DNA from 3 places in the Phosphitispora fastidiosa genome. Region 3 is predicted to be linked to each of the others. Evidence: riboswitches for the same ligand, from Rfam matches in the RefSeq annotation. Region 3 holds a riboswitch; each other region holds the start of a gene.
What was found. A riboswitch is a leader RNA that binds a small molecule or an ion and turns the genes downstream of it on or off. The one in region 3 is predicted to bind cyclic di-GMP.
Positions count from the first base shown of each region.

Region 1 (2,263 bases), on a different contig from region 3:
ATCACACCCCCTTTCCGAACAGTTTTCTACAGAAAAAACAAATCTGCACTTAAAGTCATTGTACTATTTTGATAAGTATAAATGCTATCAAGATATTGCGATTGTTTTTGTGGATATTGCTGTGTTTTTATGAATATTGGGTATTGTTTTTGTAATAATTACTGTGTTCTCCCCGCCAGGCGCGTATGCTGACAGGAATGCATATTTACCGCCCACATTTTACATTATATGTTTAAGGTTATATTTCTAAAGAAAACTTAGAGGAGGATTGAAGATGCCAGAATACATTGTGCAAGTGAACCAGGATAACAGTATTGACATTCCGCCGGCAGTAAGGGACAGGCTCGCCCTGGAACCAGGGGACAAGATTGTGATGAGATTCGATAATGCGGCAGAACACGTGGTAATGGGAAAACTTCCTATGGAAGCGGCTGAAAAGGCTCGGGAACTGGAGGGAAGGCAGGGAAAAACAATAAAAATAAGCCCGTAATCCGGGTTATCGGGGGTGTGCCCCCTTTGAACAAGAAAATTGACACCGAAGATAACTTTTTCGGAGTCAGTTTTCTTGTTTTTCAGTCAATGTAAAGGAAATATTGCCAGCCTGACGAACAGATAGATTATAGAAACCTTGGGGGGCTATCACATGTCATCTGTTCAGAAAAAAAACTGTTTGAAATGGGAGAACTCAAAATTGTATCCGGTTATTTCACCTGAAGGAGAACTTCTTGGTCACGGCCGCCTTGTTGATGACCGTTATATCAGGCTATTCAATCACCTGATGTCAACAGGCCGGCCCCCCAGACCAGTTAAAAAGCCCATTGAACTCTCAATATACCCGGTGCTTGCTGAAGATGGCCGGGTTGTGGGGGAAGTACCTCTGATCAACAGGAGTTATATCCTGGCAAACAGGTTTACGGTGAGCCATTATATTAATTATGAGGTGGAAGGCGAGATAACCTGATTTTCTACCTCGGCTGATTCCCCATAGATCTTATTGTATGCTATATCCCAGCGTTTTCTGGTTAGCACTTCAGTTTTGGGTTCATCCTGTTCATAATAATATATTGCATAAATATCCCCCGTATCCTGATTCATAAACATCCTGGCTGTTGCTTCATCAATGTTTTCACCGACAACCCAGTACAGGACCCGGTATCCCTTAACAACATCAAGCATATGAACACGGAGGACCTGTTTATAGAGACTGAGTATACTTTCCTGGTTTTTCATCAACTCAAACCACTTTTTTGTCACCGACCGCCTTACCGTATTCCCACAACTGTCGGGAATCTCAAGCTGAATCCTTTCCCCAAACAGGGTATCCCAGATTCCTACCGAAAAATGCATACATATCCCTCCCTATGTTAACTTTAAGTCAGCATAGCACTTCACCATATCTTTATTACGCTAATGCGTACTATTTTAAGTCGGTGAGCCGCTATAAGAAAATAACAACCCCTTTTTTCGCCATGAATAAAGGGGTAATTCGCTTGAGCGGCAACCTGGCAGTCCTAGTGAAAAATCACCTTAGACCCATGGCTTTGCGTCCCCGGCTTTCGCTGGGTTTGCCAAAATATTAACTTGTTTCTTATTTCTCCTTAATTCTCATTTCAACATTAATTCTCATTTTCCTGCCAAACGGCTCAAAATACGGTTTTCAGGGGTTAAAATGCGGTTTTTAGGGGTTAAAATGCAGCAAGTAACAAGTGAATACTGCCGCGAATATAATGTGTTGAGTGAAGGGCTGAAAGGGGGCTAATAATATGAATAAAATCGATGGCTATAAGAAATTCATTGTTGCCCTGCTTACCTTGATAGTACTAACATTGCATACATTCTTCGGTAAAAACCTTAATCTGGACGTAAATGCAGCAGCTGATGCAATAATTGGCGCAGTAAGTGTAGGGTATATGATCGCCCAGGCAGTTCATGACATATTTAAGGAGAAATCAAAGATTCATATGCTTACAGGAAAATAAAGAAGAGGGGGTTCAACCCCCCTCTTTTCCCTTAGAATTTAGCAGCGGTTCTAATTTAGCAGCTAATTCGTCTTCCCCTAATCCGGAAACGTCAATACTGAGGACGATCAGTCCGACCTGCTTCAGCACCTTTTCAACAAAATCATCTTTTTCAATTTTGGCATCCTTTTGAGCGGAATCATCCAGCTGAATTACTGCCAGCGGCTCCAAGCTGTCTGCCTTACAGACTGCGAAGTCGACATACCTGTAATTAATCCGGTTCCAGAAGCTCAACCAGTTATCGG
Region 1 covers NZ_JAHHUL010000021.1:52,723-54,985, forward strand. The annotation lists gene Ga0451573_RS16280 (stalk domain-containing protein) at 1-2, opposite strand, end outside; gene Ga0451573_RS16285 (hypothetical protein) at 275-490, shown strand; gene Ga0451573_RS16290 (hypothetical protein) at 644-961, shown strand; gene Ga0451573_RS16295 (hypothetical protein) at 934-1,347, opposite strand; cyclic di-GMP riboswitch class I at 1,494-1,580, opposite strand; gene Ga0451573_RS16300 (hypothetical protein) at 1,764-1,979, shown strand; gene Ga0451573_RS16305 (DUF2726 domain-containing protein) at 1,992-2,263, opposite strand, start outside.
Region 1: another riboswitch for cyclic di-GMP. It lies ahead of Ga0451573_RS16295 (hypothetical protein); the one in region 3 lies ahead of flgB (flagellar basal body rod protein FlgB).

Region 2 (2,263 bases), on a different contig from region 3:
TGATTTCCTGCAGAAGCTTCCGATCCGGGTAGCGGTTTATAAATTCGCCAAAGGTGTCCAACACCAGCCTGTCCAGTGTATCTGTCAGAACGATTTTGTCCGCTTGCTCCTTTTTCAGCATGATAAAGCTCGCAATGCTGGACGGAGACTTCTCAAAGTAGTATTCCTGGCGCTTTCCGTCAAGACCGTACATATATCCGATGATTAGCTCCTTCTTTAGCAATTCAGTCAATGCTTCCTTTTCCATTTCGTGTTCCTCCCTGATATTTTGAATTTAATCCCAGAAGGATGCGGCAGGACGGAAAAGACCGCCCTGCCGCATAGTTTCCAAGATCAAAAAAATGATCTGCTTGTTCTTCATTACATATTAACGCTTCTATTCGACACTACTTCCCGAAGCGAAAAAAGCCTTACGGCTCTCAGTGCGGCAGCATAAACGGTTTGCCGGTTGAGCAAACGCCATAGGAATTTCACCTCTCCCAGGATCTCTGCGAGCCGCCCCCATTGCTTGAGGTCTGTGGCTGGACGGAAGTAGCATTGTCACTGTCCATTTCATTGCGAAACAGTCCACCACAGACTGTTTTATGACCAGGCGTTCCCGCTCGTCACCTTCGATGCCATCGGTTCGACGGATGAAATTCATCCGCAGGCAGTCTTGGCGCGCCCGTCAACGTCGCTGCCGCTTTTCACACGGCTGGACAGCTCATGTATTTATGCTGCCGGATATGTAATTTTCAAAGAGCAAGAGAGAGAACATAAAAACCCCCTCACTTCTATAGGGAAAAAATGAGGGGGTTGCACGGAAAAATTCTTATTTTTCCATAAGTTTTTTTATTTTGCCAAGGATTTTTATCTTTCTGTCATGGATGGTCATATAGGGACTCCCTGTTTCCGCCGAAAACTGACGCTCGCTTTTGCCCCTAAGATACAACTCCTCGATGAGCGTTCTTTCCGACTTGTCGAGCATTTCGAGGCATCGGTACAGCTTAGCGATCATCATCCTTTTTATGATCGCGTCCTCCAGGGACTCCATCATAGTGGATATTATGTATTCCACGGAAACGCCGTTCTCGATACAGCCTTCGAGCGAGATGTTGTTTTCTTCTGATAGCTCGTCCAGGTATTTTTCCCTGTCCCGGCACTTGTAATATGCTTTATAGACCTCCTTTGTCACAGAAACGCGCTTGCCTCTAACCAGCAGAGTATATTTTTTGCCATAGTTTTCCATCGACTTGTCCTCCATTTCGAGATCTTTTAAATCTGAAAAATGAAGAACAAGCGGAGGAGAGCGGCACCTTTCGAATGTAACAATGTACCTATTTGTCGTTTTTTCTCGAATAAATGTGATTTTTGTCAAAAAGAAAACCGCAATCTGCGTATTGCAAACTGCGGTTTTCCAGTCAATATGTGTGTGCTGCAATATGAAAAATCTTATGGATGCGCATAAAGCCATAAGGCCGGAGAGTGCATATTCGTACCGAGAGAGATAATGCTTGCGTAATTTTTTTCATGTGCCAATCCTCCCGATGCTTGTAAACAGTCTCAGGTTGCGCATGAGTGTTGTATTACCGAAATTCTCAACCATGGCAAACAAAAAAACCCGCCGCTATAAAGGGCAGGTTTAATACTAGTCTCTGCGGCAGCTAGGCTATCATAGTGCAGCAAGCACTTTAGACCCTATGGCTTTGCGTCCCTGCCTTTAGGCAGGTTTGCCCTTTTCGCTGATTATTCTATTTTTATCATCAAGTAAGTTTTTTCTAAACTTCATTATCGATTGAATTCGATTAAATCTCTTGCATTTACTGGCCAAAATATTTACCATAAGAGAAAATTTTTACTTTAATACTTTTTAGGAGGTTCCGGTTGATAAAACATAAACATGCTGTTTGTCCCAATATTCGTCATAGCGACCACAGTCAATACTGCTGCCAATCCTTGGAACATTATTTTAGTCATAATCTTCCACATTCTGTCTCCCCCCTTTCACTTTAAATGTAAGTAAAATGTCCCATAATCCTATAAACCTATGTCCCAACGGTGTTAGAGTAAATGCCTGCCACAATAGTGCAAACGCCATTGTCCAGCCAATCAAACTGTCAGTTCCCAGAATAGTTAAGATAATAGATATCATCACTACTGCAATTAGCGTATACCAACGAAAGGCTACTTCTTTAGCTCTGCTGCTAAAAGGCTTATTAAGGGGAGCCTGGGGTGAATAATACCAATATAAAAAAATGGATAGTACCGATATAGCAACCAAAAC
Region 2 covers NZ_JAHHUL010000028.1:523-2,785, reverse strand. The annotation lists gene Ga0451573_RS17985 (recombinase family protein) at 1-247, opposite strand, end outside; gene Ga0451573_RS17980 (sigma-70 family RNA polymerase sigma factor) at 812-1,228, opposite strand; cyclic di-GMP riboswitch class I at 1,636-1,724, opposite strand; gene Ga0451573_RS17975 (cyclic lactone autoinducer peptide) at 1,840-1,968, opposite strand; gene Ga0451573_RS17970 (accessory gene regulator ArgB-like protein) at 1,949-2,263, opposite strand, start outside.
Region 2: another riboswitch for cyclic di-GMP. It lies ahead of Ga0451573_RS17980 (sigma-70 family RNA polymerase sigma factor); the one in region 3 lies ahead of flgB (flagellar basal body rod protein FlgB).

Region 3 (2,263 bases):
TCTTCGAATAAAAGCAGAACGTGTTGAAGAAGAAGCCCGTAAAAAGGCTGCTGTGCAGATTGCCCTGGGAACCCTTTCTTATTCTGAACTGGAAGCAATTGAACATATTTTCGAAGAGCTTGAAGGTGATGAAGGCCTGTTGGTAGCCAGCAAGATTGCTGACAGGGTAGGAATTACCCGCTCTGTTATCGTCAATGCCCTAAGAAAGTTTGAAAGTGCCGGGGTTATTGAGTCCAAATCGCTGGGCATGAAAGGGACTTATATTAGGATATTGAATGAGCGGCTGTTGGATGAGCTGCATAAGCTGAAACATTAAAAAAGAACCTACAGTGTTATAACACTGTAGGTTCTTTTTTAATTGTGCATGTTGGTGAAAATGGCTCCTGACTGCGTTGTGCGGCTGACCGTAATCCTCGACGTACGTCCAGTACGCCTGCGGTTACGGTCAGCCGTACGCCTTGTCAGGAGCCATTTTCCCACCTCCGGGTCGGATGAATAGCAAAAGCTGAAATGAAAAAAATGCGGCAGTTTAACATACTATGGTGAATCTTTAATCAATGCGTTGTACAACTAATCGCAATCTTGATGCCGGGGGTCCCCCCGTTTTGTCGGGACGGCGGTCTCCGAAGGAGCCGGGGTTCCGGTAACAAAATGGGGGCATGGGGGGTCCCCCCGTTTTGTCGGGACGGCGGTCTCCGAAGGAGCCATTTTCCCACCCGCGGGTCGGATGAATAGCAGAAGAAGTAATTGCAGTGTAATTGCAGGTGAAAACGGCCTTCTGGGAGAGGGTGCGAGATTTGTCGATAAACCAAGTAATTTCAAAGAAAATTAGATAGTAAAAAAAGGATTTTGGGTAACAATGGCGAAATATTGTTACATTGGAAATCGTTACACAATACAGGTTAAAATTGTAGGTTGCCAAATGGTAAAAAATTATAAAAAAATATAAAAAAATGTAAGAAAAGGTAGGAATTTTGGGAACGAATGACGAATACACCCCCAAGGGTTTACATATTTTATCCAGGGTTACATTTTATTCCTGAATGTGAGTTCACAATACATCCAAACTTTGTTAAAGGCAAATTTACTGAAAGGTAAAGGCGCAAAGCTGCGGACCTAGAGGCTTGGTTATGATACCATTACAATTATGCAGTTATCGTAAAAACGGTCATTGAATATTATGATGCTGGTAACTTCCATTATATTGTATTAAATGGGCTATTTATTCAGAGCTATGGTTGCGGGCTGCCGAAGGGAGGTTAGCATTATTATGCCAAACTGCGGTAGCTGTGGTTTGGATTTTTACGTTATGGGAGTGATTAGATTTGATCGAAAATCTGTTAATTACCAAGACGATGAAAATGCTTGAAAAGGGTCTTGACGCATCTGCCCTGAGGAACAGGGTGATCGCGGACAACCTTGCCAATGTGGATACCCCGGGATATAAAAGGTCAGATGTGCTATTTGAGGAAGAGCTGCGGAAGGCTATAGGACGGGAGACTGGACTGGCCGGGAAGCTCACCCATGACAGGCACATTCCGATTGGCAGAAAATCAGAATTTAATGTAACGCCGGAGGTTGTCAGAAGTGAAGATGCGTCTATGAGAAATGACGGTAATAATGTGGATATTGACAGGGAAATGGCGGCATTGGCAAAAAATACAATTATATACAGCGTATTGGCCCAGGAATTAAACGGTGAATTCCAGAAAATTAAGATGGCTATTAATGGAAGATAATGTTCGGGACTGAGGAGGGTTACCATGAATCTTTTTAAGGCATTAGATATCAGCGCATCCGGAATGACGGCACAGAGGCTGAGGATGGACCTCATTTCTGAAAATATAGCTAATATTAATACTACCAGAACCGAGGCGGGAGGACCTTACCGCCGGAAGATGGCTATTTTCGAGGCCAGGGGACCGGAAAGCAGTTTTGCGGGGATCCTGGGCAGAACTCTAGAACAGCAAAAGACAGGTGCCGGGGTAAGGGTTTTAGGGATAAATGAAGACAAGAGCCCTTTTAAAATGGTTTATGACCCCAATCACCCTGATGCCAATGATGAGGGATATGTGAGCATGCCCAATGTCAACATTGTGACTGAAATGGTAAATATGATTTCAGCCACCAGGTCATATGAGGCCAATGTAACGGCTACAAAAGCCTCCAAGGACATTGCGCTCAAGGCTATGGAAATTGGAAAGTAAAGGGGGGTTGACAGGTGAATATTCTGAGCACACCGGTTGATGTGCTGCAGGCTGGT
Region 3 covers NZ_JAHHUL010000020.1:20,830-23,092, forward strand. The annotation lists gene codY (GTP-sensing pleiotropic transcriptional regulator CodY) at 1-316, shown strand, start outside; cyclic di-GMP riboswitch class I at 1,068-1,253, shown strand; gene flgB (flagellar basal body rod protein FlgB) at 1,326-1,739, shown strand; gene flgC (flagellar basal body rod protein FlgC) at 1,764-2,207, shown strand; gene fliE (flagellar hook-basal body complex protein FliE) at 2,222-2,263, shown strand, end outside.